Regions from separate parts of the Geodermatophilus sp. SYSU D00742 genome, predicted to be linked through region 4. Evidence: riboswitches for the same ligand, from Rfam matches in the RefSeq annotation. Region 4 holds a riboswitch; each other region holds the start of a gene.
What was found. Region 4 has a riboswitch for cyclic di-AMP ahead of ACI78V_RS04245 (C40 family peptidase). Riboswitches for the same ligand answer to the same signal wherever they lie in the genome.
Positions count from the first base shown of each region.

Region 1: another riboswitch for cyclic di-AMP. It lies ahead of ACI78V_RS14555 (C40 family peptidase); the one in region 4 lies ahead of ACI78V_RS04245 (C40 family peptidase).
Region 2: another riboswitch for cyclic di-AMP. It lies ahead of ACI78V_RS15520 (NlpC/P60 family protein); the one in region 4 lies ahead of ACI78V_RS04245 (C40 family peptidase).
Region 3: another riboswitch for cyclic di-AMP. It lies ahead of ACI78V_RS14430 (LysM peptidoglycan-binding domain-containing protein); the one in region 4 lies ahead of ACI78V_RS04245 (C40 family peptidase).

Region 1 is NZ_JBJGYJ010000020.1:660-7,990, forward strand. It holds gene ACI78V_RS14540 (SMP-30/gluconolactonase/LRE family protein) at 329-1,228, shown strand; gene ACI78V_RS14545 (hypothetical protein) at 1,230-1,454, opposite strand; gene ACI78V_RS14550 (hypothetical protein) at 1,674-1,844, opposite strand; cyclic di-AMP (ydaO/yuaA leader) riboswitch at 2,165-2,315, shown strand; gene ACI78V_RS14555 (C40 family peptidase) at 2,331-2,825, shown strand; gene ACI78V_RS14560 (hypothetical protein) at 2,842-3,222, opposite strand; gene ACI78V_RS14565 (N-acetylglucosamine-6-phosphate deacetylase) at 3,386-4,531, opposite strand; gene ACI78V_RS14570 (HAD domain-containing protein) at 4,633-5,208, shown strand; gene ACI78V_RS14575 (hypothetical protein) at 5,159-5,767, opposite strand; gene ACI78V_RS14580 ((2Fe-2S)-binding protein) at 5,928-6,407, opposite strand; gene ACI78V_RS14585 (xanthine dehydrogenase family protein molybdopterin-binding subunit) at 6,404-7,331, opposite strand, start outside.
Region 2 is NZ_JBJGYJ010000022.1:52,690-60,020, forward strand. It holds gene ACI78V_RS15505 (AMP-dependent synthetase/ligase) at 1-290, shown strand, start outside; gene ACI78V_RS15510 (glycosyltransferase family 4 protein) at 334-1,464, opposite strand; gene ACI78V_RS15515 (M48 family metallopeptidase) at 1,461-2,729, opposite strand; gene ACI78V_RS15520 (NlpC/P60 family protein) at 2,894-3,976, opposite strand; cyclic di-AMP (ydaO/yuaA leader) riboswitch at 3,993-4,192, opposite strand; gene ACI78V_RS15525 (hypothetical protein) at 4,382-4,705, opposite strand; gene ACI78V_RS15530 (DEDD exonuclease domain-containing protein) at 4,892-6,754, shown strand; gene ACI78V_RS15535 (Lrp/AsnC family transcriptional regulator) at 6,751-7,038, shown strand; gene trpD (anthranilate phosphoribosyltransferase) at 7,086-7,331, opposite strand, start outside.
Region 3 is NZ_JBJGYJ010000019.1:64,134-71,464, reverse strand. It holds gene ACI78V_RS14455 (phosphoenolpyruvate carboxykinase (GTP)) at 1-926, opposite strand, end outside; gene ACI78V_RS14450 (TetR family transcriptional regulator) at 1,051-1,647, opposite strand; gene ACI78V_RS14445 (amidase) at 1,647-3,056, opposite strand; gene ACI78V_RS14440 (DUF2306 domain-containing protein) at 3,125-4,075, opposite strand; gene ACI78V_RS14435 (hypothetical protein) at 4,130-4,432, opposite strand; gene ACI78V_RS14430 (LysM peptidoglycan-binding domain-containing protein) at 4,580-5,419, opposite strand; cyclic di-AMP (ydaO/yuaA leader) riboswitch at 5,426-5,570, opposite strand; gene ACI78V_RS14425 (VOC family protein) at 5,817-6,191, opposite strand; gene ACI78V_RS14420 (MFS transporter) at 6,476-7,331, shown strand, end outside.
Region 4 is NZ_JBJGYJ010000004.1:94,180-101,510, reverse strand. It holds gene ACI78V_RS04265 (aldehyde dehydrogenase family protein) at 1-1,316, opposite strand, end outside; gene ACI78V_RS04260 (serine hydrolase domain-containing protein) at 1,499-2,824, opposite strand; gene ACI78V_RS04255 (DUF3817 domain-containing protein) at 2,877-3,203, opposite strand; gene ACI78V_RS04250 (hypothetical protein) at 3,343-3,888, shown strand; gene ACI78V_RS04245 (C40 family peptidase) at 3,901-4,956, opposite strand; cyclic di-AMP (ydaO/yuaA leader) riboswitch at 4,992-5,087, opposite strand; gene ACI78V_RS04240 (hypothetical protein) at 5,322-5,501, shown strand; gene ACI78V_RS04235 (phytoene desaturase family protein) at 5,531-7,087, shown strand; partial or broken gene ACI78V_RS04230 (YhjD/YihY/BrkB family envelope integrity protein) at 7,135-7,331, shown strand, end outside.

The DNA.
Region 1 (7,331 bases), on a different contig from region 4:
GACGCGGGCGTCGGCGGCCGCGTCGGCCCGCGCGGTCCCCTGGGCTACCTCCGCCTCCGGGCTACCCGGACCGGGCCGGGGTGGTCATGGGGACACCCGGTGCGAGGCGGAACGCCGTCCGCAGGCTGTCGGGGTCCTGAAGGTGGGCGCGGACGAGTTCGGCGCCGCGGTGGGCGAGGTCGCGAGACCGCGCACCAGGGCACGGACCCCGGCGCGGCGTTCGGCGGCGTGCGGGCGACGGCGCTGCGCCGCCGTCCGGTGGCCTCGACGACGGGTCCGGGCGCGCTCTGCCCCTCGCTGGGGTCCGGTCCCCCTAGGGTGCCCGACCATGGCGGAGCGGCAGCTGCGGACGGTTCTGGAGGGCGGCGGGTTCTTCGAGGGCCCGCGCTGGCACGAGGGCACCTGGTGGGTGTCGGACTTCTACCGGCACTCGGTCAGCCGGGTGGCGCCGGACGGCACGGAGACGGTCGTCGTCGAGGTGGAGCAGCAGCCGTCGGGGCTGGGCTGGCTGCCCGACGGCTCGCTGGTGGTCGTGTCGATGAAGGACCGGCGCGTGCTCCGGTACGCCGACGGGGCACTGAGCACCCACGCCGACCTGGCCGAGCACTGCGGCGGGCACCTCAACGACATGGTCGTGGACGCGCGGGGCCACGTGTTCGTCGGCGACTTCGGCTTCGACCTGATGGGCGGCGGCGCCGCGGCGCCGGCGTCGCTCAAGCGGGTCGACCCGGACGGCACGGTGTCCGTCGCGGCCGGGGGGCTGCAGTTCCCGAACGGCGCGGTCATCACCCCGGACGGCGGCACGCTGGTCGTCGGGGAGACGCTGGGCAACCGGTACACCGCGTTCGACCTGGGCGCCGACGGGTCGCTGACCAACCGGCGCGTGTGGGCCTCCCTCGGCCCGGAGGTCACCGGGACGACGGTCGACGAGGTGCTCGGCCAGCTGGTGGTCGCCCCCGACGGGTGCGCGCTGGACGCCGAGGGGCGGATCTGGGCGGCGGACGCGGTGGGCGGCCGGGTGGCGCGCGTGGCCGAGGGTGGGGAGATCGTCGACGAGGTCGCCGTGCCGTCCGGGCTCGGGGTGTACGCGTGCATGCTCGGCGGCGACGACGGCCGAACGCTGCTGATGTGCTGCGCGCCGGACTTCTACGAGCACAACCGCGCGCCGGTGCGCGAGGCGGTGCTGCTGGCGACCGAGGTCGACGTCCCCCACGCCGGCCGGCCGTAGGTCAGCTCCCGGTGGCGCCGGGCGGCGGCTCGGCCGGACGCGGCTGCCCGTCGCTGCCGGGGACGCTCGGGTCGGCGGTGCCCATCGTGCCGCCCTTCGCGGCCCGCGGCTCCTCCTGCTCCGACGGCGGGCCGACCAGGTCGTGTTCCTCGCGCTCGCCGGGGTTGCCGCCGGTGGCCTCGTTCGCGCCCCCGTAGGGGCGGCCGGTCATGTTGCCCTCGGTCATCGGTGGACCTCCTCGTCCTGGGGCCGGAGGGGTACCCGGGACCGGCGGCCCTCACGCGGGGCCGTGGGAGGTGGTGACCAGGACGGCGGTGGCGCGACCGGTCGTCGACGATCGGCCCGCGGGAGGTGGCCGGCCGGGACGGCGGTGCGCGGCACGGTCGGACCATGCCGCAGCGGCCCCTGCCCGGGGGTCCGGGAGGGGCCGCTGGGAGGCGGGAGGTCAGTGCACGGGACCCCGGCCGTAGCCCTTGCCGCCGCCACGCTTCTTGTTCTGGTCGCCCATCTTGGCGATGAACTCCTTGATCTTGGCCTGGTTCTGCGGCTTGCTGGCCTCCTGGATGACCTTCGCCGCGAGCCCCGACGCCACCAGCTTCCGGATCATTCCGGCCATGTGGGTCTCCCTCCCTGGGTTGGTTGTGTCTTGTCGTGCCCGCCCAACGGCCCGGCCAACCCCCGAGGTTCCCGCAGCTCCTAGTGTTCGCGGAGCAACTCAGAGTCATAACACTCCGCGAGTGAGCGATCTGTCCGTCACCGCGCTGACCAGCGCACTCTCGGAGGAGGCGGGACCTTCGTCCCTGGTGTCCGTGGTGGTCATGACGGCGTGTCGCGCGCGTGTCGCGACGTCCGCCGGCGCGGCAGCGGGCGGCGCGGGAGTCGCCTAGCGTCCTCCGCGGTCCTGACGGGCCCCTCGTCGCCGCACCTGGTGACACCCGTCGGACCCCGCCGAACCGGGGCGTGGCCACTGGCCGCGCCCGGACCGGGGACCCACCGCAGCACTGGGGTGAAGCACGGCCGTGCGCCGTGCCGGGCGACCTCCCCGCCCGAACCCGTCAGCTAACCCGGTAGGCGGACGGAAGGAACAGGAGAACCGTCGTCGATGACGACTGCCCGCACGTCCTCTGCCCGTCGCACGTTCCGTGGGATCGCGGTCGCCGCGATCGCCGGCGCCGGGATCGCCCTCACTCCCGCGACCGCCTCGGCCGCGCCCGCCCCGACCACCGCGCCGGTGGCTGCCGCGAACCCCGTCGCCCAGGCCGCGGTCGACACCGCGCTGGCCCAGGTGGGCGACGCCTACCGGTACGGCGCCACCGGTCCGGACGCCTTCGACTGCTCGGGGCTGACGACGTTCGCCTACCGCGCCGCCGGCGTGGAGCTGCCGCGCACCTCGCGGGCGCAGGCCGGAGCCGGTGTGCCGGTCTCCCGCGACGCCCTGCAGCCGGGTGACCTGGTCTTCTTCTACAGCCCCGTCTCGCACGTCGGGATGTACATCGGCAACGGGCAGATGGTGCACGCCTCGACCGCCGGCCAGCCGGTGAAGGTCGTGAACATGGACTACATGCCGAGCTACAACACCGCTCGCCGCATCGCCTGACCCTCCGCCGCCGGTGTCACTGCTGATCGCGGCAGGGCACCGGCGGCTGGTCGGCCGGCTGCAGCGAGAAGACCGACCCGGCGTGCCGCGGCCAGGAGCGCAGGAACAGCAGGCCGAGCCGGGTGTCGAGGAACGCCTCGGCGCCGTCGGCCTCGACCAGCGCCGCCAGCCGGCCGGTGTCGTGGTTGCGGTGGCGCTGCAGCTCCCCGCCGGCCGCGATGGTGACGACGTCGTCCACGGCGCCCATGACGACCACCGGCTGCCAGTGCCCGCCGAGGCCGCCGTGCGCGAGCTGGACGTGCGCCGGGTGCGGGGCGTGGCCGCGGGCGTGCCGGCGGCAGGGGTTCGGGACCCCGACGCGGCTCGGGCCCGGATGTGCCTCGAGGTGGTCGGACACTGGCTCCCCCCTGGTTCGTGCTCCACCGGGCGGCCGGCGGGCCGTCAGCGAAGCACGGGAACGGCCCGGCGGCGGGGCCTGCCACACACCCGGGACGCCGAGGTCGCCCGAGTGGGTGGGCGCACCCCCGGATCCGCGCGGCCGGGTCACGGACAGCGACGGCTCAGGAGGGCGGGACGACCCACTCCCCCGCGCGCAGCACCCCGCGCACGGTCCGGTCCCGGTCGAGCAGGACGACGTCGGCCCGCCGCCCGGCCGTGATCGCGCCGACGTCGGTCAGGCCCAGCGCCGCCGCGGGGGTCGTCGCGGTGACCCGCGCGGCGTCCTCCACCGACAGCCCGAGCTCGGTCACGGCGCGGCGGAACAGCTGCGCGGACGTCGCCGTCCCCCCGGCGAGCGCGCCGCCGTCGGCCAGCCGGGCCACCCTCCCGGCGACGCCCACCGCGAGTCCGCCGAGGTCGTAGCTCCCGTCGCGCATGCCGGCCGCGGCCATCGCGTCGGTGACCAGCGCCACGCGGCCGGCGCCGGCCGTGGTGAGCACGTGCCGCTCCCACGCGGGGTGCAGGTGCACGCCGTCGGCGATGAGCTCCACGGTCACCCGCGGGTCGTCGAGCAACGCCAGCACCGGCCCGGGCTCGCGGCCGGCCGGTGCGGGCATCGCGTTGAGCAGGTGCGTGGCCGTGCGGGCGCCGGAGCCCACCGCGGCGCGGACGACGTCGTACGGGGCCTCGGTGTGCCCGACGGCGGGGACCACCCCGGCACCGACGAGCGCGGCGATCGCCTCCAGCGCGCCGGGGAGCTCCGGCGCGAGCGTCACCGTGCGCACGGTCCCGGGTGCGAGCACCCGGTCCAGCTCCTCCGGCGTCGGGGCACGGAGCGCGGCCGGGTCGTGCGCGCCGCGCCGCGTGGGGGCCAGCCACGGCCCCTCGAGGTGCACGCCGGCCAGCTCGCCGTCCCGGACCAGGCCGGTCAGGTCGGCCAGCGCCCGCTCCAGCGCGGCCGGCCGCAGCGACACCAGCGAGGCCACCACCGTCGTCGTCCCGGCCGCGCGGTGCGTGGCGAGGGCGCGGCGCGCGGCGGACGGGCCGCCGTCGTAGGAGGCGCCGCCCCCGCCGTGCTGGTGGACGTCGACGAAGCCCGGGACCAGGGTGCGGCCGGTGCAGTCGACGACGTGGTCGGCGGCCGGGGCGGCGCCGGTGCCGACGGCGGCCAGCCGCGACCCGGCCACGTGCACCCAGCCGCCGGCGAGGACGCCGTCGGGCGTGACGACGTCCCCACCGAGGAGCAGCCGGCCTCCGCTGTGTCCCATGCGGGCATCGTGGTGGCTCGACGCCCCGGGGGCTGCCTCGGGCGTCCGTCCGTCCGGGCCGGGTCGGGTCCGCGCCGCCGCTGCCGGGTACGGGGGTCGCCATGGCAGTACGTGGGGACGTGCCGATCCTGCTGCTCGACGTCGACGGCGTGCTCAACGCCGCCTGCGTGGACCTGCCGGAGGGCTGGGAGCGCGGGACGTTCGAGGGGTTCGTGCTGTCCTGGGACCCGGCGGCCACCGCTCGGCTGCGGGAGCTGCACGAGTCCGGCCGCGTGGAGATCCAGTGGCTGACCACGTGGGCCGCGAACGCCGACCGGCTGCTGGCCGGGCCGATGGGGCTGCCGCGCGGGCTGAGGGTGCACGCCCGGGAGGGTGCCGCGCCGACCGGCTCCCTCGGGCCGCTGGGTGGCCGGTCGGGTTGGTGGAAGCTCGACCGCGCCCGTGCGGTCGCCGAGGCCGAACCGGACCGTCGCATCGTCTGGATCGACGACGACCTGGCCCACCAGGCCGCCGACACCGCGCAGTGGCTCGCCGACCACCCGAACGTGCTCGTGGTCGCCCCGGAGCTGGCCGTCGGGCTCACGCACGCGCAGCTCGACGAGATCGAGGCGTGGCTGTGCGGCCCGGCTACGGGACCCGCACGAACTCCCGGCCGGTCCAGTGCCAGCGCACCGTGATGGGGATCGACGGGCCGTCGGCCCGGTTGTCCTCCGGCGCGTAGGCCCGCATCCCGGCGACGATGTCGCCGTTGCGGACCGAGAGCGCGGTCGGGTCGTGGAGCGGCGCCAGGATCGTCGACTCCCGCAGCGTGCGCGGGCTGGGCAGGAGCCCGAGCCGGCGCCCGTCGGCGGCGAAGACGTGGACCTCCTCGACGATCCCGTTGGACGGCTGCGGGGAGCACTGCAGCAGCACGACGGTGTCCGGCTCGCCGTCCCCGTCGACGTCACCGCTGGCCATGGCCTCGAACCAGACGTCGTAGTACTCGTAGTACGGGCTCCGGCCGGCGTCGGCGGGCACGCGGGCGGCCCCGCCGTCGAGGTCCGCCCGGAAGCCACCCGGGACGATCCCGTCGCAGGTCACGCTGTACGTGGCCTCGTGCCAGTCGCGCGCCGCGTCCGGGGAGGGACCGGCGGCGACCCCGCTGCCGCCGGCGGCGGCGCACCCGGCCAGCAGGCACGCCGCCAGGCCGGACGGTGCTCTGCGCAGCCGTCCCGGCGCGCTCCGGGATCCGGACATCGGCGATCACCTCGGCCGCGGAGGGCGGGGAGCTCCCTCCGGACACGGAGGGTCCCACGATGCGGCCGTCGTCGGTGGCTCTCGACGAGCGGCGCCCGTCCGGGACGCCGTCCACGCGGGCACGCCGCCGCGGTGGCGGGTGCCCAGCCGCCGTCCGGGTCTACCGCCCCGCGAGCCGACGCGCCGCCGCCTCGACCGCGTCCACGATCTCCCCGTAGGCGCCGCAGCGGCAGATGTTGCCGGCCAGGTGCTCCCGGATCTCCTCGCGGGTCGGCTCGGGGTTGCGGTCCAGGAGCTCCTTCGCCGTCATGATCATCCCGGGGGTGCAGAAGCCACACTGGAAGGCGAAGTGCTCGACGAAGGCCTCCTGCAGCGGGTGCAGGGCGCCGTCCTCGAGGCCCTCCACCGTCTCCACGGTGGCGCCGTCGCTCAGAACCGCCAGGCGCACGCAGGAGGCGACCGCGCGCCCGTCGACCAGCACGGTGCAGGTGCCGCAGACGCCCTGGCCGCAGCTCTCCCGGGCGCCGTGCAGGGCCAGCCGTTCGCGGAGGACCTCGAGCAGCGTCTCGCCGGGGTCCACCCGGAACGCCTGGCCGGTGCCGTTGACGGTCAGGGACAGCGACTGCTCGGCGCTGGTCATGCGGAACCTCCAGTGGCGTGGATCGCGTCGAGAACCCGCTCGGCCGTGAGCGGCAGCGCGGTGACGTCGGCACCGGTCGCCGCGAAGACGGCGTTGGCGATGGCCGGGGACACCGCGAACGTGCCGGTCTCCCCCACGCCCTTGGCCCCGTAGGGCCCGTCCCGCTGCGGTACCTCGACGATGACCGCCTCGATGGGCGGGACGTCGAGGATGCCCGGCACCTTGTAGAACCCGAGGCCCGGCGAGGTCGGCTGCCCCTCCTCGTACCGGAGCTCCTCGGACATGGTCATGCCGAACTGCATGACCGCAGCGCCGGTGAGCTGGGTGCGGACGAGCTCCGGGTTCAGTGCCCGCCCCGCGTCGCCGACGATGACGAGCCGGCGCACCGTGACCTGACCGGTCTCGGTGTCGACCTCGACGTCGGCGCCTGCCGCGCCGCTCATCCAGAACGCCGTCGCCCGCTCGCTCTGCCCCGTCTCGAGGTCCGGCGGCACGTAGTGCGGCGTGAACTCGCTGGCCTCGGTGATGTGGCCGGCCTGGACCCCGATCCGCGACACCATCACGTCGCGGAAGGACGCCTTCGGTCCGCCGCCTCGCACCAGGACCTCGCCCTCGTGGATGTCGAGGTCGTCGACGGACACCGAGAACATCTCGGCCGCCGCCTCCAGCAGCCGCTGTCGGACGGTCCGCGCGGCGGAGACCACGGCGTTGCCCACGTGGTAGGTCGACCGCGAGCCGAGCGTGCCGGTGTCGTACGGGGTGGTGTCGGTGTCGGGCTGGCTGATCCGCACGCGGCCGTCGGGCAGACCGAGGGTCTCGGCCACCAGCTGCGCCATGACCGTCGCCGAGCCCTGACCGACGTCCACGGTCGGGCACATGACCGAGGCGCTGCCGTCGGCGTTGAGCCGCACCACGGCTCCGGAC
Region 2 (7,331 bases), on a different contig from region 4:
TGATCACCCTCGACGAGGAGGCCCTGCCCGCCTGGCTGGAGTCCCGGGGCAAGCCGGCCGGCACGACGGCGGCGGACCTGACCGACGACCCCGACGTCCTGGCCGAGGTCGAGTCCGCCGTCACCGAGGCCAACAAGGCGGTGTCCAAGGCGGAGTCGATCAAGAGGTTCCGGGTGCTGGCCACCGACTTCACCGAGGCCAACGGGATGCTCACCCCGAGCCTGAAGCTCAAGCGCGCCGCGGTGATGAAGGAGTTCGACGCCGAGGTCGAGGCCCTCTACACCCGCTGAGGCGACGATCCCGAGCCCCGTCCCGCTCCGTGCGGGGCGGGGCTCAGTGCCGTGCCGGGTCCAGCAGCCCGGCGAACGTCGTCGCGATCGACGCCCACGACCAGCGCTGCTCGACCCACGCCCGGCCGGCCGCGCCCATGGCCCTCGCCCGGTCGGGGTCGTCGAGCAGGGCGCTCACCGTGGCCGCCACACCCGCGGGTGACCGGGGGTCGGCGACGACGTGGCCGGTCACGCCCTCCTGCACCGTCTCCGGCGCGCCACCGGAGGTGCCGGCGACCACCGGCCGGCCGCAGGCGGCGGCCTCCAGGTAGACCATGCCCAGCCCCTCGACGTCCAGCCCGCCGCGGCGGGTGCGGCACGGCATGGCGAAGACGTCGCCAGCGGCGTAGTGCCCGGGCAGCTGTTCCGGGCGCACCGGCCCGGTGAGGACGACGGAGTCCTCGAGTCCCGCGGCGGCCACGGCCCGGCGCAGGCCGCCCTCCAGCGGGCCGCCGCCGACCAGCAGCAGGCGGGCCCGGGGGTGACGGGCCAGCACCGCCGGCCAGCCGGCGACCAGGACGTCCTGCCCCTTGCGCGGCACCAGCCGGGAGACGCAGGCGACCACCGGGCCGTCGCCGAGCCCGTACCGCGCGCGCACGACGGCTCCGTCGGCGGCGGGCGTGAACAGGTCGACGTCCACCCCCGGTGACAGCTGCGCCATGCGCGTCGCCCCGCCCAGTGCCGGCGCCAGCCGGCTGTGGGTGTACTCGCTGATGTAGGTGGTGACGTCGAGGCCGCCGGCGATGCGCCGCATGAGCTGCCGCGCTCCCGGCAGGGACACCCAGCCCGTCTCGTGGCCGTGCGTGGCCCCGACCAGGTGCCGGACGCCGGCGGCGCGCAGCGCGGGGGCCAGCAGCCCGAGCGGCGCGGCGGCCCCGAAGAAGGCGGTGTCGCAGCCGTACCGGCGGGCCAGCTCCGCCGCGGCGCGCGCCGTGGCGGGCGTGGGCAGCAGCATGCCGGTCGGCCGGCGCACCACCGGGTACGGCAGGGCGGCGTCGAACTCCTCCCACCCCGGCGAACGGGAGGCGAGCACGACCAGGGAGTCCGGCGGACGGCGCGCCAGCAGGGCGGCGACGAAGGTCTGGATGCCGCCCTGGCGCGGCGGGAAGTCGTTGGTGACGACGAGCGTCCTCACCCCGCCTCCTGCAGCCGCTGCCAGTCCGCGGCGAACGCCACCCGCTGCGGTCCGGTCGGGTGCGAGCCGAAGAACCACTGCCACGCCGCGGGCGGGTCCGGGTCGGAGAGGTTCACGCGGGCCAGCCGGTTCTGCATGGCCACGAACGCCTCGGCGTCCCCGGTGAGCTCCAGCGCGTGCAGGTCCGCGCGCGCCTCCACGTGGCGGGACACCAGGTTCTGGACCGGGGTGGCCACCAGCGTGCCGACCGCGGCCAGGAACAGGACCAGTGGCACCACCCGTGGGTCCCCGGCCGACTCCGCGCCGGCCCGCCGCAGCAGCGGCGTCCAGGACAGCAGCCAGCCGAGCAGGGCGACCGCCGCCGCCGCCCCGAGCGCCCCCTCCAGCGTCCCGGTCAGGACGTCGTCGGTGGCGACGTGGCCGAGCTCGTGGGCGGCGATCGACTCGATCTCGGCGTCGGGCAGCTGGGCCAGCGTCGTGTCGTAGAGGACGATCCGCCGGGTGGACCCGAACCCGGAGACGTAGGCGTTGAGCGCCGTCGTCCGCCGCGAGGCGTCGGCGACCAGCACGTCCTCGACCGGGGTGCCGTTCTCCTCGGCCAGCTCCAGCAGGTCGGTGCGCAGCTGTCCGGCCGGCAGCGACTCGAAGCGGTTGAACGCCGGCTCGATGACCACCGGGTAGAGGAAGGAGCCTGCCACCACCGTGGCGGCCGCCGCCCCGGCGGTCCAGGCCCACCACGTCCGCGGGGCGCGCCGGGCCAGCCACACCACGGCGAGGAGGGCGAGGGCGGTCAACGCGGCGTCGATGGCCGTGGAGACGGCGACGTCGCGCAGCCACAGCGGCCAGCTGCGCGTCGACAGCCCGTACCGGTGGCGGACCACCTCCCCGTAGGCCGAGAGCGGCAGCGTGACCAGCCGGCCGGCCACCGTCAGCGCCACCGTGCCCAGCAGCACCTGCCAGACCCACCCGCCGCCCAGCGGGCGGGCCGGGGTCCGGACCAGCCACCGTCCGAGCGGGGTGAGCGCCAGCACCGCGGACGCCACCAGCCCGAGCACCAGGGCGGCCAGGGACGCCGGGCGGATCGCCGCGGCGAAGGACTCCGCGCGCTCGGCGACACCCGGGGGCAGACCGGCCCCGGGACGGACCGGGGTGGCGCCGCCGGGCGGTTCGGGCAGCAGGCTCCACGGCGTGCCGACGGCGACGACGACCACGAAGGCCGCTCCGAGCACACCCGCGACCAGCAGCGCGGCCCGGCGGGCGCTCACCCCGCCGATCCTAGGAGGACCCCTGCCCACCACCGCGGGAGGACCCCGCCCTCCAGCGAGCTCACGGCGAGCCGCTGGACCGGCCGGGCCCCGGACGGCCGCGTCGGGACCCTGTACGGGGCCGGGACCCCCGAGGACGTCCCGGCCCGTGCCGTGTGCGTGGACTAGGCGACGCGGCGCATGGCGGTGATGCCGCCCATCGAGTCGACGCTGACCACCTTGACCGGCTGGCCGGACGTCGAGGCGTGCACCATCTGGCCGTTGCCGATGTACATGGAGACGTGGCTGACCGGGCTGTAGTAGAAGATCAGGTCGCCCGGCTGCAGGTCGGCGCGCGAGACCGCCGTCCCCAGCGTCGACTGGATGCGGCTCGAGTGCGGGAGGCTGATGCCCGCCGCGGCGTAGGCGTACTGGGTGAGCCCCGAGCAGTCGAAGGAGTTCGGGCCGCCGGCGCCCCACACGTAGGGGTCGCCGACCTGCGCGAGCGCGGTGTCGACGGCGGCCTGGGCGGCACCGCTGGAGGCGGCGGCCGGCGCCGGCGTGGCCACGGGCCGGCCGGCGTGCGCGGTCACGACCTCCTGCTGCTGCGCAGCCGAGAGCGCGTCGTACTGCGCCCGGTAGTCGGCGATGTCGGACTCCAGCCGGGCCTGCCGGGCGGTGACGTCGTCCAGGGTGGCCTGCGCCGCCGCCTGGGCGACGTCGGCGTCCGCCCGGGCCTGCTCGGCGGCCGCCGCCCGCGTGGCGACCTGGGCCAGGACGTCGGTGGTGTGGCCGGCGATCAGCTCGAGGGTCGCGAGCTGGGAGACGAAGTCCGCGGCCGACGCACTGGTCATGAGCAGCTCCAGCTGGGTCGTCCCGTCGCCGGTGTAGGCGGTGCGGGCGACCTGCCGGATCTGGTTGTCGAGGGCGCCGAGGTGCTCCTGCGCGTCCGCGGCGGCCCGGCGGGCGCTGTCGGCGGCCACCTGCTGCTGCGCGAGCACCTCACGGGCCTCGTTCACCTGCTCGGTCACGGCCTCGAGCTCGCGACCGGCCTGGGCGACCAGCTGGGCGGCCTGTGCGGCGGTGCCGGCCTGCTGCGGGTCGGCGGCGGCCGTCCCCGGCAGGAGGGTGAGGGCGAGGGTGGCGGTGGCCCCGAGGACGAGCCCGCGACCGAGTCGGCGGGCGAGGCGGGGGCGGCGGAACGCGACCGGGAGGTCGGGGTGGAACTGGTCGAGTGCATGCCCCAGGGCAGGGCGAGGCGTCGCCACGGTCGGCGGCTCTCCGTTCTTCCTCAGCAACCGCCTACCGAGTTAGCTGACGGGTTCGGGCTGGGAAGAATCGCCCTATCTCTGCGCGCCGGCGGGCCGGCGCGTGTGCTCCGGCGGTGACCGGCGCACGCGAGAACTCACCCCAGTACTGCGGTGGGTCCCCGGTTCCCCTCCGGCGCCGCGTGGGCGCGTCGGGGGATTCGGCGGTGTCCGCCCGAGGTCACCTCTCTCGGGTGACGACCGCCCGGTCGGACCGGCTCACCGTACGGGCCGTGATGATGTTGTGACAAACGGGGCCGGCGTGGACTGTGGGATCTCCCACGCGACCGCGCCCCGCCACGCCGGCGGCCACGCGGGGGCACCGCACCGGTCGACGGTGCGTGCCGGCCGGGGCCCGGCTCTGCCTCAACCGGTGCGCCGGCGGTGCCGCGCCGCCCCGGCCGCGCGGCCACCCGGGGACGCCTGGTGCCGCAGCGGGGGCACCAGGCCGACGTCGGCCAGTGCCCGCACCGCCCGCCGCTCGACCTCGTCGAACTCCACGACCACACCGGGCCGGGGCACGACGACGTCCTCGGCGGCCTCGGCTGCGCCGTCCTGGCGCCGCCCGGTCATCGGGACCACCGTCGGGTCGGCGGTCTCCCACCCCGGCGGGGCGCCCAGCAGGACGGTGACGACGCAGTCGGCACACCCGGTGCCCCGGGCGGTGCACGTGTCGCAGTCGATGAACATGGCCCACTCCTCTGCTGGCCGACGCCTCGTCGCAGGAGCCCTCCATGGCCCCGGTCGGTCCGCGCAGCACGCTAGGGAGGGGTTCCGACAGTTCCGCGCGACCATGATCCGGGGTCACCCGGGCGATCCGGCGGGCACCGGCGCGCGTCCCCGGGACTGTCACTGCCCCGACCTACCGTCCGCCCCGTGCCCTCTTCCCCTGCCCGGCTGGCCGGGACAGCCGCCCGGGCCGCCGCGGGGCTCCCCCGCTACGAGCAGGCGACCATCGAGGAGCTCGGCACCCCGCTGGCCGAGGTCACCTTCGTCGTCGTCGACCTGGAGACGACCGGCGGTTCACCCAAGGACAGCGCCATCACCGAGATCGGCGCCGTCAAGGTCCGGGGCGGCGCCGTCCTCGGCGAGTTCCAGACCCTGGTCGACCCCGGCTGCGAGATCCCGCCCTACATCAGCGTCCTGACCGGGATCACCTCGACGATGGTCGCCACCGCCCCACGCATCGGCGCGGTGCTGCCGAGCTTCCTGGAGTTCGCCCGCGGCGCGGTCCTGGTCGCGCACAACGCCCCGTTCGACCTCGGGTTCCTCAAGGCCGCCTGCGCGGAGAACGGCATCCCGTGGCCGGCCGCGGCCTCGGTCGACACCGCCGTCCTCGCCCGCCGGCTGCTCAGCCGCGACGAGGTGCCCAACTGCAAGCTGGCGACCCTGGCGCCCTACTTCCGCACCACCACCGAGCCCTGCCACCGCGCGCTGGCCGACGCCCGCGCCACCGTCGACGTGCTGCACGGGCTCTTCGAGCGGCTCGGCCCGCTCGGGATCACCAGCCTGGAGGAGCTCACCGCCCTCACCCGCCAGGTCGACCCCGAACGGCTGCGCAAGCGGCACCTGGCCGACGCGGTCCCCTCCGGCCCGGGCGTCTACCTCTTCCGCGGCCCGCGCGAGGAGCCGCTCTACGTCGGGACGTCGAACGACCTGCGCAGCCGGGTGCGCAGCTACTTCACCGCCGGGGAGCAGCGCAGCCGGATCACCGAGATGGTGGCGCTCGCGCAGCGGGTCGACGCGATCCCCTGCGCGCACGACCTCGAGGCCGCCGTGCGGGAACTACGGCTGATCGCCGAGCAGAAGCCGCGCTACAACCGGCGGTCGAGGTTCCCGGAACGGGCGCTGTGGGTGCGGCTGACCGAGGAGCCGTTCCCCCGGCTGTCGGTGGTCCGCCGGGTGCGCCCCGGCGCGGGGGTGTTCCTGGGCCCGTTCCCCGACCGCCGGGCCGCCGACGCCGCCGTCGCCGCCATCCACGAGTCCCTGCCGCTGCGGCAGTGCACCGGCCGGCTGTCCCTGCGCGTGCTGCGTACCGCCTGTGCCCTGGCCGGGATGGGCCGCTGCGGCGCCCCCTGCACCGGCGCACAGTCGGTGGAGGAGTACGCCGGCATCGCGGGGGTCCTGCGGGCCGCCGTCGCGGCCGACCCGGAGGCACTGCTCGCGCCGCTCCTGGCCCGGGTGGACCGGCTGGCCGCCGAGGAGCGCTACGAGGACGCCGCGGTGCTGCGCGACCGGGTGGCGGTCCTCGTCCGCGCCGTCCGCCGGCGGCAACGGCTGGAGTCGCTGGCCGCGGTGCCGGAGCTGGTCCTGGCCCGCCCCGACGGCGAGGGCGGCTGGCAGCTGTCCGTCGTCCGCCGGGGGCGGCTGGTGGCCGCCGGCTGCGCACCCCGGGGGACGTCGGTGCGGGAGACGCTGGCCGGCCTGCTGGCCACCGCGGAGACGCCCCTGGGCCCGGAGGACGAGCTGGCCGCCTCGGTCGACGAGACGGAGCTGGTCCTGCGCTGGATGGAGAAGCCGGGCACGCGCCTGGTGCAGGTGTCCGGCACCCTGGCGTGCCCGGTGCCCGGCACGGGGAGCTACAGCGCCTTCCTCGACCGGGTGGAGGCCGGGCGCGCCGGCCGCGACCCGTTCGCCGACACCCGCTCCCTCAGCACCCGCGCGCGGCCCGACCGCGTCTCGCCCGGGTCGCGTGCGGCCACCGGGGCCGCGGCACCCCGGCTAGCATCGCCGGCGTGATCACCGCCATCGTCATGATCGACGCGGCCACCGACGCGATCCCCGAGGTGGCCGAGGCCGTCGCCGACCTCGACGGGGTCAGCGAGGTCTACTCGGTCGCCGGCACCGTCGACCTCATCGCCGTGGTCCGCGTGCGCGAGTTCGAGCAGATCGCCGACGTGGTGGCGGGGCGGATCAACAAGGTCCCCGGCGTCCTGGAGACCGACACCCACATCGCCTTCCGCGCCTACTCCCGGCACGACCTCGAGGCGGCGTTCGCGATCGGGTTCGACTCCGCCGACTGAACGGCCCCGTCCGGAGCCCGCGCGCGGTGCGGCGGAGGGGTGCCTGCTCAGCCGCGCAGCGACCGGCTGACCTCGACCCACCGGTCGAGCTGCGCCTGCGCCCGCCCGTCGTCGATCGCCGCGGCGGCCCGCTCCACCCCGCCGGCGAGGACGTCGTGCAGCCGCCCGGCCCGGTCGTCGAACGCGGCGAGCGCGGCGGCGGCGTTGAGGAGCACCGCGTCCCGGACCGGCCCCCGCTCACCGGCCACCACCCGCCGGAAGACGTCGGCGTTGAAGGCCGGGTCACCGCCCCG
Region 3 (7,331 bases), on a different contig from region 4:
TTGATGCCGTAGACCCGGCCGTCCTCGGGGTCCACTCGCAGCCAGGCGATGTCGTCGCCGTAGAAGGAGACGTGGTAGCGGTCGCCCAGGGCGTCGGGCGCCAGCATCATCGCCAGGTTCGTCTTGCCCGAGGCGCTCGGGAAGCCGCCGCAGATGTGGTACGTGCGGCCGGTCTGCTTGTCGGTGATCCCGAGCAGCATGAACTGCTCGGCGAGGAACTCACCCGAGGCCCACCCGTCGTAGGCCGCCTGCCGGAGCCCGTGCGCGATCTTGCCCAGCAGGGCGTTGCCGCCGTACGAGGACCCGTAGTGCAGGATCGTCCGCTCGTCGGCGACGGTCACGAAGTACCGCTGGTCGTCCTCGGTGCCGTGGCCCAGGTTCTCCAGGTCACCGGTGACGTGCACGGCGCGGACGAAGCTGTCGGGGTCGGCGAGGTCGTTGATGTGGTCGACCCCGACCCGGGCCATCCTGATCATGTGCAGCACCACGGTGCGCGTGTCGGTGAGCTCGACGCCCGCGGCGTAGGGCTCCAGCGGCGAGCCGGGCGGGGCCATGAGGTAGGGGACGACGTACATCGTCTTGCCCGCCGAGGCCCCCCGCATCCGCTCCTCGAGCAGCGGACGCATCTCCGACGCGGGGCGCCAGTTGTTGTAGACGCCCTTGTCCGCGGGGTCGTTGGTCGCGACGACTGTGCGCTCCTCGGAGCGGGCGGTGTCCTTGGGGTGGCTGCGCGAGTAGTAGCGCCCCTCGCCGGCGGGGAGCAGCTCGCCGGCGTCCAGCGACTCCTGGATGAGGCGGGCGTCGTCGGAGGCGTTGACCACCTCGATCCGCGCGGCGCCCGTGAGCTCGGCGTACCGGTGCACGAACTCGCGCACGCGGGCGTTCTTCAGTCCAGCCTCGTCCAGCACGGCATCAATGGCGGCCACGACCCACCTTCTCCCTCACCACGAACTCCCGCCACCGCACCGCTGGTCCCGGGTGCGGCAGGGCTTGCTGGGTGTGGAACCTAACGGAGCGGCGTCGGTGGATCACCGGGGCCGTCCGAGGCGGTCACCGACCGTCGTCCCGGAGGAAGGCCAGCAGGCCGTCGAGGCCGGGCAGCTGGTAGCTCCAGAAGCCGGCGACGAGCGCGCGGGCGTGCTCGTCGCCGGTGGCGGTGCGCAGGATGTGCGCCAGCGCTCGCCGGGTGTTGTCGAAGACGAGGTCGAGGAGCTCCCGCTGGACCCGGGACGCCGGGTGCGCCAGCGAGCGCTCGGCGTGCTCGCTCAGGCGCCGGACGAACCCCGCGGGGTAGCCGGCGAACCGGGTGCCCTCCGCGCGGTCCAGCAGGACGACGACGGCCAGCCGGTGGTCCAGCCAGAAGTCGAGCAGCTCCGCCGCGGCCGGCGACCGCTCGGCGCTGCCCGCGGCGAGGGCGGCGATGCGCCTGTCGAGCAGTGCGTCGTGCCGGGCGGGCAGGTCCTCGGGGACGACGGCGTCGAACACGGCCTGCTTCGAGGCGAAGTACCGGTACACGTTGCCCGGGGCCGTCCCCGCGGCTGCGGCGATCGCCGCGATCGAGGTCCCGTCGTACCCCCGGTCGGCGAAGCAGCGCAGCGCGGCGTCCTCGATGCGCGCGCGCACGGCCGGCTTGAGGACCTGCGCCATCAGGCCGCCTCCGCGAGCGAGGAGAGGTCGGGCCGGACGCCGGCCCACGGAGCCGCCTCCTCCAGCTCGTACGCCAGGGCCAGCAGGAGCCGGTCGGCGCCGGGCCGGGCGGACAGGTGGATGCCGACCGGCAGCCCGCCGGACCACCCCAGCGGGACCGACATCGCCGGGCACCCGGCCACGTTGTGGGCCGGGGTGTAGCCGACGGCCTCCTCGGTGCGCCGGATCAGCGTCTCCCGGCCGGCGTCGGGCGCCAGGTGCCCGATCGACCAGGGGAGCCGGGCCAGCGTCGGGCTGAGGAGGACGTCGTGGTGCTCGAACAGCCGCAGGTACCCGCGGGCCACGTCGGCGAGGGTGCGCTCGAGCGCGGCCGGGGCGTCGGCGGGCAGCGTGGCGGCCCAGTCCAGGAGTTGGAGGGTGAACGGCTCCAGCTCGTCGGGACCGGGGGCCCGGCCGAGCAGCGGTGTGGCCATCCGGGCCACCTGGACCATCGTGAGGGCGGCGGCGGTGAAGAAGCCCCGGCTGAACGCCTCGCCGTCGACGTCCGGCGCCTCGGCGAGGTCCACGCGGTGGCCCAGCGACTCGCACAGGGCCGCGGCCCGGTCCAGCTCCCGGCGCACCGCCGGCTCCGGCGCACGCCCGAGCAGGGTGGGGACGAGGACGCCGACGCGGAGGCGGGCGGGGTCCGGGCCGGGGACGAGGCCCACCGGGTGGAACGGCGCGTCGGGGTCGGTGCGCTCGGTCGCGGCGAGGAAGGCCGCGTTGTCGCGCACCGTGCGGCTCATGCAGTGCTCCACGACCAGGGCCGCCAGCCCCGGGCCGCCGGGCCCGGCAGGGACGCAGCGCCCGTTGGACGGCTTGAAGCCGAACAGGCCGGTCACCGACGCGGGGACGCGCAGCGAGCCGCCGCCGTCGCTGCCGTGCGCCATCGGGACGACCCCCGCGGCGACGAGCGCGGCGGAGCCCCCCGAGGAGCCGCCGGCGGACAGGCCGGGGCCCCACGGGTTCCGGGTGGTCCCGTGCAGCGCCGTCTCGGTGCTGCCGAGCAGGCCGAACTCGGAGCTGGTCGTCGAGCACACGACGGCCAGCCCGGCCGCGCCGATCCGCATGGCGTAGGGGGAGGGGCCCGGCGCCGGGGTGCCGGCCATCAGGCGTGAGCCCATCGTCCACGGCAGTCCCGGCCAGGGCAGCAGTTCCTTGACCGCGAACGGCACACCGGCCAGCGGCCCCGTGGCCGCGGGAGCGGCGGGGGAGGGCTCGGCCAGGTCGGCGACGGCGTTCAGGGCCGGCAGGCGGTCGAGGCGGGAGCGTGCGGCCTCCGCCAGCTCCCCGGCGGTCACCTCGCCCTCGCGGACCAGCCGCGCCATCTCGACGCCGTCCCACTGCGCGTAGTCGTCCAGGTCCGTCACGACGCCAATCGTGAATGACGCATTCGCGGATGACAACACCGTTCTGCGCGGTGGGGTGACGGCGCGGCTCAGGCGGGGAGGGCGCGGTGGTGCCGGCCGGCGAGGTACCACTCCGCCACCAGCAGGTTGGGCACCCAGGACAGGAACGGCACCAGCAGGTACGCGCGGTCGAACGCGACCCCGGCGTCCACCCCGGCCAGGGCGGTCTGGCCGCCGATCAGCACGAGCAGCCACAGCCGCAGGGTGACCGCGGCGTAGGTGAGGGCGAAGGTGCGGACCATCCAGCGCCGGTGGGCGGCCACGTCCCGGCGGCGGACGGCGCGGAACGCCGTGGCGGCGCAGGCCAGCCAGAGGACGGCCAGGAGGCCGAAACCCGCGGTCCCCACCGGGCCGGCGAGGTTGTGCGGCGCCAGGAGCAGCCCGGCGACGCCCGCGACCGCGATCGACGCGACCGTCACCCGGCCGATCGCCCGGTGGACGTGCGGGGCGCGGGTCCGCAGCCGGGTCGCGAACTGCAGCGGCGACAGCAGCAGGGCCAGCCCGCCGGAGACGACGTGCAGGTACAGGGCCCCCTGGACCAGCGAGGACTCGTCGACGTAGTTCCCGGCCACCCCGCGGCCGTCGGCGCCGAGGTCGGCCAGCGGGGTCAGCAGGTAGGGCAGAGGCGTGAACACGGCGATCGCCAGCGCGCTCAGCGCGATCCACCAGTGGGCGCCGCGCGTGCGCCAGGTGGCGGGCCGGGTGGTCGTGGCGGGCGCGGTCAGGGTCATGCCGAGGACTCCCCACTCCCCGTGCCGGTCCCCGTCGCGCCCAGGGTGGCCGGGTCGCCCGCCGCCGACCAGGGCCCTCCGTCGGTGGACCCCCCACTGCCCGGAGCGCACCGGGAACGGTGCCGGCGCGCCGGCGTCCGGGTCGACGTGGATGCCGGCGAGGGCCCAGCTCCTCGGGTGCACCGCCTGCAGGGAGAGCAGTCCAGCGGAGTCGGCGATCGCCGTGGAGGGGTGCCGGGAGCCGGGCACGCGGATCCGGGGGCGGCGCCGGCGTTCCCCGGCCCGGCGGGACGACCGGGAGGGTCAGCGCGCGGCGGCCAGTGCCCGCTCCACCTGGGGCGAGCGGCGCACCGTCACCGGCCGCCCGGCCTGCTCCGCGGCGTCGAGGTGGTCGAGCAGCAGCTGGAGCGCGGGCGCGGACAGGCCGGTCACCGAGCCGGCGTCGATCCCCTCGACCCGCGCCGGCTCGCGGCCGTAGCGCCGCACGAAGGAGTCGACGGCCGCCTCGTCGACCTCGCCGGCCAGGCAGAGCACCCGCCCGCCCGCGGTGTTGAACAGGCGGACGACGCCGCGCGCGGCCGGGCCCTCGGACGGCGGGGGAGTCACCGCACCAGTGTGCCGACGACGACGGCGACGTGGCAGCCGGGACGACAGCGGCCCCCCACCCGGGAACGGGTGGAGGGCCGCTGGGACCCCGCCGGGCAGCCGCTGGTCAGGACACGGGCCCGCGGGCGTGCGGGGTGTCCTCCCGCGTCACGCCCGGTAGTTCACGTGCGGGTGGTCCATGTGGTTGGCCGTCGCGCCCCCGCGGTCGGCCATCGGCTTCCAGGAGCCGGTCGGCGAGGTGAGGATCCGCTGCTGCCAGATGACGTACTCCACGCCGAGCGCGTCCCAGTGCGCCAGGTGGTAGGCGACGATCGCGTCGCCCAGGGCGGCGTCGGTGCCGACCATGTAGTCCAGCGCCAGGCCGGACGGGTGGCCGTGCGGGTCGACCGCGCTGGCGCGGGTCCCGCCGATGGGGATGCCCGCGGCGCCGGGCACGGCGGCGACGACCGCGTCGGCGGCGGCCTGCGCCCGGGGCCGGACCGCCCCGGCGCTGTTGGTGATCTCGGCCGCGGCGATCCCGGGCAGCGGGGTGACCACCGGGGCCGGTGCCACGACCGGCTCCGGCTCGACGGGCGGTGCCGGAGCGACGAGGGAGACGGCGGCCGGGACGACGGCCGGCGCCGCCGCGGCGGTCGCCAGCACCTGCCCCGGGAGGATCAGGCCCGGGTCGTCACCGATGACCGCGGCGTTGCGCTGGTACAGCGCGCGCCAGGACTCGCCGTGCGCGGCGGCGATCCCGGCGATGGTGTCGCCGGGCCGGACGGTGTGCTCGCCCTGCGGAGCGGCGTGGCGGCCGCTGCCGGCGGCGGTGTCCGCGGGGGCGGGGGCCGGGGCGGGCGTCTGTACGACCGTCCGGTCGTGGGTGGCGGCGGCGTTGGCCGGGGAGCTCAGGACGCCGAGGCCGACGACGGTGGCGCCGGCTGCGACGGGGACGCCCGCGAGGGCCTTCTTGGTGCGGACGTAACGGGGCGCGCGGTGCTTTGCCATGGATGTGTGATCTCCGATCACCGCCGGCGAGGTGAGCTGTCGGGTTCGGGCGATCGGTGCCCGGCCGCGGTCCGCGGCTTCACCCCGAGGCGCGTGGTACGCGCCGGGAACGGTGGGTCCCCCACCCCTGCCCTGAGGTCGTGGATGGCAGCCGGTGGGCAGGGTTGGGCGGACCGGTGCCACGTTCGATTAGCTGAACGCAGCCAAAAAGCTACGGGCTGTCATGTCGAGTGTCGTCGTAACGGCGCTCACACCCCGGGGTCCCCGGCCGGGAACCGGCTGGTCGCGCAGCGGGGGCCGGCGCCGGTCGGTGAGCCGCCTCACGGGTGCCCGGCGGGGACTCGCGGGGGCCGGGCGGGGCCCGGAGGACCGGTCGCGGCGTCGTGGGCCGGCGCGCTCAGCCGCCGTAGGGCCGGGTGATGATCTCCAGCAGGTGCCCGTTCGGGTCGGGCCAGTAGACGCCCCGGCCCCCGTCGTGGGTGTTGACCTCACCGGGCCGGCTCCGGAACGGGTCGGCCCAGTGGTCCAGGCCGCGGGCGCGGACCCGGCCGAGGATCTCGTCGAACTCCTCCTCGCCGACCAGGAACGCGTAGTGCCGCGGCGTGACCTCGTCCTCGGTCATGAAGTCCAGCGAGACGCCGTTGGCCAGGGTGACGACGGCGAACGGGCCGTACGGCGTGGGCGGCGGCAGGCCCAGGACGTCGGCCAGGAAGCGCGCCGACTCGTCCCGGTCGTGGGCCGCGACGATGGTGTGGTCCAGCTGGACGGGCATCGGGACTCCTCGCAGGCCGTGCGGGGAGCCAAGCACGCGGCCGTCCCGGCCGGGAGGTGTTCCGGTGCCGCGGACCAGGTGGCGGGCAGTCGCCCCAGCGGCCGGCGGCGGCTCGCGCCCGCCCCGGTGGCCGAGGTCGTAGGGGGAGGACCGTGGACGGGTGGCCGTCACCTCCGGACCGGAGGACAGGCACCGGGTCCGGGTGGGCCGGTCGGACGTCGGGCCGCCCGCACCGCCGCGCTGCCCGGACGGCGGCGCCGGGGTTCCCGCCGACGGTCCGGCTCGTGGCGGCCGGCGTCCTGGCCGACCTCGCGGTCGGGACGCTGTTCGCCTGGAGCCTCGTGGCGCCCTCGGTGGTGGCCGACACCGGCGGGTCGCCGGGCAGCGGCGCGGCGGTGTTCGCGGCCGCGCTCGTGGTCTTCACCGGCACCCTGCTCGGCGTGGGCCGTGGCCTGCGGCGGCTCGGACCGCGGAGGCTCCTCGCCGGCGCCGCCGTGCTCGCCGGTGCGGGGCTCGGACTCACCGCCGTCGCCGAGCGACCGGAGCTGCCGTGGCTCGGCGTCGGCCTGCTGTTCGGCGCGGCCAACGGCCTGGCCTACGGCGTCTCGGTCTCGCTGGCCGCACGGGTGACCGAGCGGCGGCGCGGCACCGCCAGCGGGCTGGTCGTCGGGGCGTACGCGGCCGGGCCGGTGCTGCTCGGTCTGCTGGCCCCGTCCGCGTTGCCGGCCGCCGGGTGGCGGACCGGCCTGGCCGTCCTCGCCGTGGCCACGACCGCGCTGCTCGCGGTCGCCGCGGTGCTCGCGCCGGCGGACCGGCCGGCCCGGTCGGGTGGGGGCCGCAGGGGGAGGCCGGCCGCGCGTGGGGCCCTGGTGGCGCTCTGGGTGCTCTTCGCCGGCGGCGCGGCGCCCGGACTGGTCCTGTTCGCCACCGCCGCGCCGCTGGCCGCCGCGCGCGGCCTCGGTCCCGCTGCCGCCGGAGCGGCGGTCTCCCTCCTCGCCGCGGGCAACCTCGCCGGGCGGCTGGCCGCCGGCTGGTGGTCCGACGTCGTCGGGCGCCTGCCCGCGCTGGCGACCGCCCTGGCCGTCACCGTCGCCGCCGTGGCCGCGCTGGCCGCCTCGGCCGCGCCCGCCGTCGTGCTGC
Region 4 (7,331 bases):
ACGTCGTCGGTCCAGACGCCGGCGGTCAGGCCGTAGGAGCCACCGTTGGCCCGTGGGACCAGCTCCTCGACGGAGTCGAACGCCTGGACCACGACGACCGGCCCGAAGACCTCCTCGGCGACCACCGGGTCGTCGTCGGCGGGCTCGACGACCGCCGTCGGCTCGAAGAAGAAGCCGTCGGCCAGGGGCCCGCCGGGGCGGGTCCCGCCGAACGCGATCCGCGCACCGGAGGCGGCTGCACCCTGGACGTAGCGCTCGACCTTCTCCCGCTGCCGGGCCGACGACAGGGGGCCCATCGTGGACGCCGGGTCCAGTCCCGGGCCGAGCACGAGGGCCTTGGCGTGCTCGGCGAGGCCGGCCAGGACCTCGTCGAGCACCGGGCGCTCCACCATCAGCCGGGACCCGGCGAAGCAGACCTGGCCCGTGTAGAAGAAGGCGGTCGTCGCGGCGGCCGCCGTGGCCTTCTCGATGTCGGCGTCGGCGAAGACCACGTGGGGGTTCTTGCCGCCGAGCTCGAGCGAGATGTGCTTGAGGGCGTCCCCGGCGTCGCGGGCCAGGCGCCGGCCGACGGCCTCCGAGCCGGTGAACGAGATCTTCTCCACCAGCGGGTGCGCGACCAGGGCGGCGCCCGTGGCGGTCCCGGTGCCGGTGACCACGTTGAGGGTCCCCTCCGGCAGGCCGGCCTCGACCGCGAGCTCGGCGAGGCGCAGGGAGGACAGCGAGGTCAGCTCCGACGGCTTGAGAACGGCGGTGTTGCCGGCGGCCAGGGCCGGGGCCAGCTTGATCGCCGCCTGGCACAGGGGGAAGTTCCAGGGGGTGATCGCCGCGACGACGCCGAGCGGCTCGCGCCGGGTGTAGACGTGCGCCGACGACGACTCGACGGGCACCGTCGCCCCCTGCAGCTTGGTCGGCCACCCGGCGTAGTAGCGGAACTGCTCGATCGCCAGCTCCAGGTCGATGGCGCGGACGTAGCTGACCGGCTTGCCGCTCTCCAGCGCGTCGTACTCGGCGAGCTCCTGGGCGTGGGCGTCGACCAGGTCGGCCAGGCGGTGCAGGCACCGTTCCCGGGCGCCGGGTGTCATCGATCCCCAGGGCCCGGCGAAGGCGTCGTGCGCGGAGCGCACCGCGGCGTCCACCACGTCGGCCGACGCCTCGGCGACCCGCGTGACGACCCGCCCGGTGGCCGGGTCGAGCGTCTCCACCCAGGTGGCGTCATCGGCCGTCACCTCGACACCGCCGACCACCGAGGCATGGGGGACGGAGGTGAACTGCCGGACGCCCGGCGACATCGAGGTGGTGCTGCTGTCTACGGTCACAGGCCTTCCCTTTTCCGCGAAGACGGGTTGGCCGGGGAACCTATTCCGCGCATTCGCGCAAGGTCAAGACCTGAATCCGCGTTCACCGGACCGATACACGCCTGGATCACCTGCGCGGACGGTCGAGCCCGGCCGTGGCGGCCGTCACAGCCGAGGAGCGACGCCGGTCACACCGCGGCTCGTCAGTGCCGCCAGCCGTCCTCGTCCACCCCACCGGGCACCGGCCCCGCGGGGTCGTACGGGGTCCGGGTGAACACGAAGGTGCCCAGGTCCAGGTGGTCGGCGGCGATCGTCAGCGGCTCACCGGCGTAGTACCCGTCCAGGCCGACCCACGTGCCGTCGTCCCGCCGGGCGAACCGGCTGGCGCGCCCGGCGCGCCCGGGCATCGGCCCGAGGTGCAGCAGCCCGCCGGGCAGCGCCCGGAGCTGGTGCGGCGCCGGGCCCCAGAACCAGACGCCGAGGTCCTCCAGCGGCACGGGGGACGGCGAGGGCTGCCAGGGCTCGACGATCCTGGGCTCGGCGGCGCGCAGGTCGGCCAGCAGGCCGAACACCACCGGCTCCGGACCGCTGGTGGCGTTGGCCAGCGACACCGCGCCGGTCCGCTCCTCGCGGTCGACGAAGACGCCGGCGAGGAAGCCGGGCATCGACCCGCCGTGCCCCACGAGGGTGTGCCCCTCCACCCGCACGACCTGCAGCCCCAGCCCGTAGGCCGACCAGCCCGACGCCGAGGAGTCCACACCCGCCGGCACGGTCATCTCCTCCAGGGTGGCCGGGTCCAGCACGTCGCCGGTGTCGCCGAGCAGGAAGACGGCGAGGCCGGCGAGGTCGGCCAGCGTCGCCCACAGCTGGCCCGCGGCGGCCATCACGCCGGCGTGGTGCTCGGGCTCGGGCAGGACGACGTCGGCCCACGGGTGCACCGCGTGCCCCTCGGCGGCCGGGGCCACCGGGCGCGGCGTGGTGCGGGTCATGCCCAGCGGGGCGAGCACCTCGTCGCGGACGACGTCGTCCCACGGGCGCCCCCGCAGCCGGGCCACCAGCTCGCCGAGCAGACCGAAGCCGAGGTTGGAGTAGTGGAACCGGCGCGCGGCCCCGAGGACGGCGTGCTCGTCGGCCAGGCCCAGTTCCTCCAAGGACCCGCCGGGAGTGCGCTCCCACCAGCCGCCCGGGCTCTCCGCGGCGGCCCCGCCGAGGTGCGACAGCAGCTGGCCGACCGTGCGCTCGCCCACCGGCGTCCCCGGCACGTGCAGCTCCAGCGGGTCGTCGAGGTGCAGCCGGCCCTCGTCGCGCAGCCGCAGCACCGCGACGGCGGTCACCGTCTTGCTGATCGACCCCAGCCGGTACTGGACGTCGGTGTGCGGCTCGGTGACGTCGCCGCGGCCGGCCGACCAGACCAGCCCGTCGTCCCGGACGACGCCCGCGACCAGGCTGGGCGCCCGGCCCTCCCGCTGCACCCGCGCGACGCGGGCGAGGAGGGTGCGGGCGGTGGACGGCAGGACGGGCTCGGGCATGAGCGCGAACCTAGACGCCGGGACGCCCCCGGCGCGGTGGGGACGGCTGCCGTCAGGTGGTGGGGACGGGCTCGGGCAGCGGCAGCCGCTCGGTGCGGGTGGCCCAGCGGTCGAACCACAGGGTGACCAGCGGCGGGACCGACGCGGCGAGGGCGAGCAGCGTGGTGCGCGCGTCCCACCGCAGCACGCGGGCCGCCACCAGGGCGACGAGCACGTAGAGGACGAAGATCCCGCCGTGGATCGGACCGAAGATCTGCACGCCGCGCTCGGAGGACCCGAGGACCCACTTCACGAACATGCCGAACAGGAGGCCCACCCACGAACAGGCCTCGGCGAGGGCGACGGCGCGGAAGGCGAGGGCGACAGCACGGGGGTTCATCGCCCCCCATCCTCCCCGATGCCCGACCCGGGGGCGCCGCGCCCCGCGGGGAGGGCCCGTGGCCGGCCGGGAGGCAGCCGGTGACGGGCGGCGGGGCCGCCGGGACGGGCACGGCCCGGTGCTGGCAGGGTCGACGCCCGTGCGGGGACTGGCGCGGCGGGAGTTCTGCCTCGTGCTGCTGCGGCGGATGGCCGACCTGCGGCCCGACCTCGTCGCCGAGGCGCTCCCGCGGCTGGGCGCCACCCGGGCGGAGGCGCACGCCGCGCACACCCGGTGGCAGGCGCTGCAGCACGCGCCGCGGGCTCCGCGGGGTCTGGCGCTGCGCACCGCCGTCCTCGGCCCCCCGGACGAGCTGGAGGACCGCCGGTTCGGCGACCTCGACGTCCAGGTCCGCCGGTGGCCGGTGCCGCTGTGGCCGCACCTGTACTGGGAGGTGCTCTCCGGCCCCGGCGGCTCCGTGCTCAACGAGCACCTGGTCCGGGCACCGGGCTCTCCCGTGCCGCGGGCGACGGCCACGCGGCTGCGCGTGTGGGAGCACGTGCTGGACGACGTCGTGGGCCTGCCGGGCGCCCGCAGCGTCGATCCCGGCGTCGTCACCCGCTGGGAGGTGACCCTGCCCGGTGGGGTCCGGGCGCGGTTCGTCTGGGGGCTGCTGCAGGAGGTCGGCGGAGGACCGGCGCGCTGAGCGGGTCGCCGCTCAGCCGCCGATGCGGTTGAACCGCGGGGTGGTGCCCATGGCGTCGACGCTCGCGACCTTGACGACGTCGCCGGAGGTCGGCGCGTGCACCATCTGGCCGTTGCCGAGGTAGATGCCGATGTGGCTGACCGGGCTGTAGAAGGCGACCAGGTCACCGGGGCGGGCCTCGGCCCGGGACACCTGGGTCCCCATGGACGACTGCATCCGGCTCGAGTGCGGCAGGCTGATGCCGGCGGCCTTGAAGGCGTACTGGACGAGCCCGGAGCAGTCGTAGGACCCCGGACCGGACGCCGCCCAGACGTAGGGCTTGCCGCGCTGCGCCATGGCGGTGTCGATCGCGGTCTGGATCGCCGCGCTGCCGGCCACCACGGGCGCGGCCGCGGGGACCGCCGGCGCCGTCCGCTCGGCGCGGCTGGCCCGTGCGGTCTCGCCACCGTGGGCGGCCGCGGCGGCGTCGAGGGCGGCCCGCCGCTCGTCGGCGGACAGCCGGGCGTAGTCGGCCTGGTAGTCGTTGATCTGCGCCTGCAGCCGGGCCTGCTGGGCGGCGACCTCGTCGTACTGGGACTGCGCCTCGGCGGCGGCGGATTCGGCCACCACCCGGGCCTGCGCGGCGACCTCGCCGGCGGCCACGGCCTGGTCCAGCAGCACGTTCTGGTGCCCCGCGACGGTCTCCAGCAGGGTGACCCGGTTGACGAACTCGTCGGCCGAGCCGCTGGTCATGAGCGCCTGCAGCGACCCCATGCTCTCGCCGGTGAACGCGCTGCGGGCGATGCCGCGCACCTGCTCCTGCGCGGCGGTCACGACGCCCTGCGCCTCGGCCACCGCCGCGGCTGCGGCCGCGGCCTCGGCCTGCTGCGCGGCCAGGGACTCCCGGGCCTCGTTGAACTCCTCGGTGACGACCTCCAGCTCGTGGCCGCGCGCGGCCACGAGGGCGGCGGCCTCCTGTGCGGTGACCGGCTCCTCCGCGACGGCGGAGGAGGGCACGAGGGCGGTGCCGAGGGCCCCGGCGACGGCCAGGACGAGGGCGGCGCGACGGGCGGTGCGAGGGGACGCCATGGTGCGGCGGCACTCCGTTTCTTCCACGGCCGCCTACCGGGTTAGCTGACGGGTTCGGGCGGGAAGGCGCCCGGCACGCCCGGCCACGAGGCCGTGCGCGCTTCACCCCAGTGCTGCGGTGGGTCCCCGGCCCGGACGCCCCCGGGGAGGAGGGCGCCGGCTCGGCGGCGTCCGCGGAGTGTCACCCAGGTTGGTGACGGAGCGCCCCGCCAGACGTACACACCGTAAGCGCCGTGACGCCGCCGTGACAATTACCCGGATGTGATTTGGTGGACTCTCGACTCGACCCGCGGCACGGCCGGGACGGGTGGGACCAGAGGGGCCGGTGGGGTTTGGCGACCGTCCTCCCCGCGCAGAAGCAACACATGGACCTCAGACGACCCCTGGCCGCCCTCCTCCTCGCCGGGGTGCTCGCCGGGTGCAGCAGCACCGAGACCGGCGGCAACACCGACGTCGAGCGCAACGAGCAGGACTGCGGCACCGCCGAGCAGGCACCCGGGCGGGGCTGCGAGGAGAGCGAGGACGCTCCGGCCGAGGGGAGCTGACCGGTGCCGGCACCGGCCACGGTCCGCCAGTGAGCGAGCGGAGCAGGTACGACGCCGTCGTCGTCGGGGGCGGGCACAACGGGCTGGTGGCCGCGGCCTACCTCGCGCAGGCCGGCTGGTCGGTGCTGGTGCTCGAACGCCGGGAGCGGGTCGGCGGCGCCGCGGTCAGCGAGCAGGTCTTCCGCGGGGTCGACGTCCGGCTGTCGGCGTACTCGTACCTGGTCAGCCTCCTCCCCGACCGGGTCGTCGCCGACCTCGGCCTGGAGGTGACCCTCGCCGACCGCGCGGTCGCCTCCTACACCGCCGTCCCCGGTGGCGCCGGGCTGCTGGTGGAGCGGGACGAGGGGCCGGCGACCGCCGCCTCCTTCCGGGCCCTGACCGGGTCCGACGCCGAGCTGGCCGGCTGGCGGCGCTTCTACGGACGCCTGTCCACCCTCGCCCAGGACCTCGCCCCCACGCTCACCGAACCCCTGCTCGCCCCCGGCGACCTCGCCCGACGGCTGCGCGACCCGGAGCTGTGGCACGACCTCCTCCACCGCCCCCTCGCCGACGTCGTGGCCGACGAGCTGTCCTCCGACGTCGTCCGCGGGGTCGCGCTGACCGACGGGCTGATCGGCACCTTCGCCGACGTGCACGACGCCGGCTCACCGGCCGGCCGCTGCTTCCTGTACCACGTGGTCGGCAACGGCACGGGACGGTGGCGCGTGCCGGTGGGCGGGATGGGCGCGCTCACCGGGGCCATGGCGGCCGCCGCGCGCGGGGCCGGCGCCGAGCTGGTCACCCGGGCGACCGTCGACGCCCTCGAGGCCCGCGCCGACGGCGTCACCGTCCACTGGACCGACGACGACGGCGCCCAGCGGGCGGTGGACGCCGGCCACGTGGTCTGCGGCGCGGCGCCCGCGGTGCTCGACCGGCTCACCGGCGCACCGCCCCGGCCCACCACCGACGGGGCCCAGCTCAAGGTCAACATGGTGCTGGCGCGGCTGCCGCGGCTGCGCTCGGGCGTCGACCCCGCGGTCGCCTTCGCCGGCACCTTCCACGTCGACGAGGCCGCCGGCCAGCTCGACGCCGCGTACGCCCAGGCCGCCGCCGGCCGGCTGCCCGACGTCATCCCGTTCGAGGTGTACTGCCACTCGCTGTCCGACCCGTCGGTCCTCGGGCCGGCGGAACGGGCGGCCGGCCACCAGACGCTGACGCTGTTCGGCCTGCACACGCCGGCGGAGCTGTTCCGTGCCGACCCGGTGGGCACCCGCCGGGAGGCGGTGCGCCGGGTCGTCGCCCAGCTCGACGCGCACCTGGCCGAGCCGCTGCTGGACTGCCTGGCCCAGGACGCCGACGGCGGACCGTGCCTGCAGGCGGCCTCCCCGCTGGACGTCGAGGCGTCCCTGGCGATGCCCGGAGGCCACATCTTCCACGGCGACCTGGCCTGGCCGATGGCCGCCTCGCCGGAGGAGGTGGGCACCTGGGGCGTGGCGACGGCGCACCCGCGGGTGGTGGCCGCCTCGTCCGGGGGCACGGTGCGCGGCGGGGCGGTCAGCGGTCTGGGCGGCTACGCCGCGGCCCGTTCCCTGCTGGACCGGCCCTGACCCGGCGCTGGACGGCCGCCCGGCTGAGGCGGGAGACGTCGTCCCTGGTGCGGGCCGCGGGACGGCGGCTGCGCGGCCGGGACCTCGCCCTGATCGCCGCGGGCCTGACCTTCTACGCGGGCATCGCCGTGGTGCCGTTGCTGCTGGTCGCGTTCTGCCTCACCGCGCTGCTCACCTCACCCGGGACCGTCCGCGAGCTCAGCGACCGCCTCGCCGACCTGTTGCCGGCCGAGCTGGGTGCCCC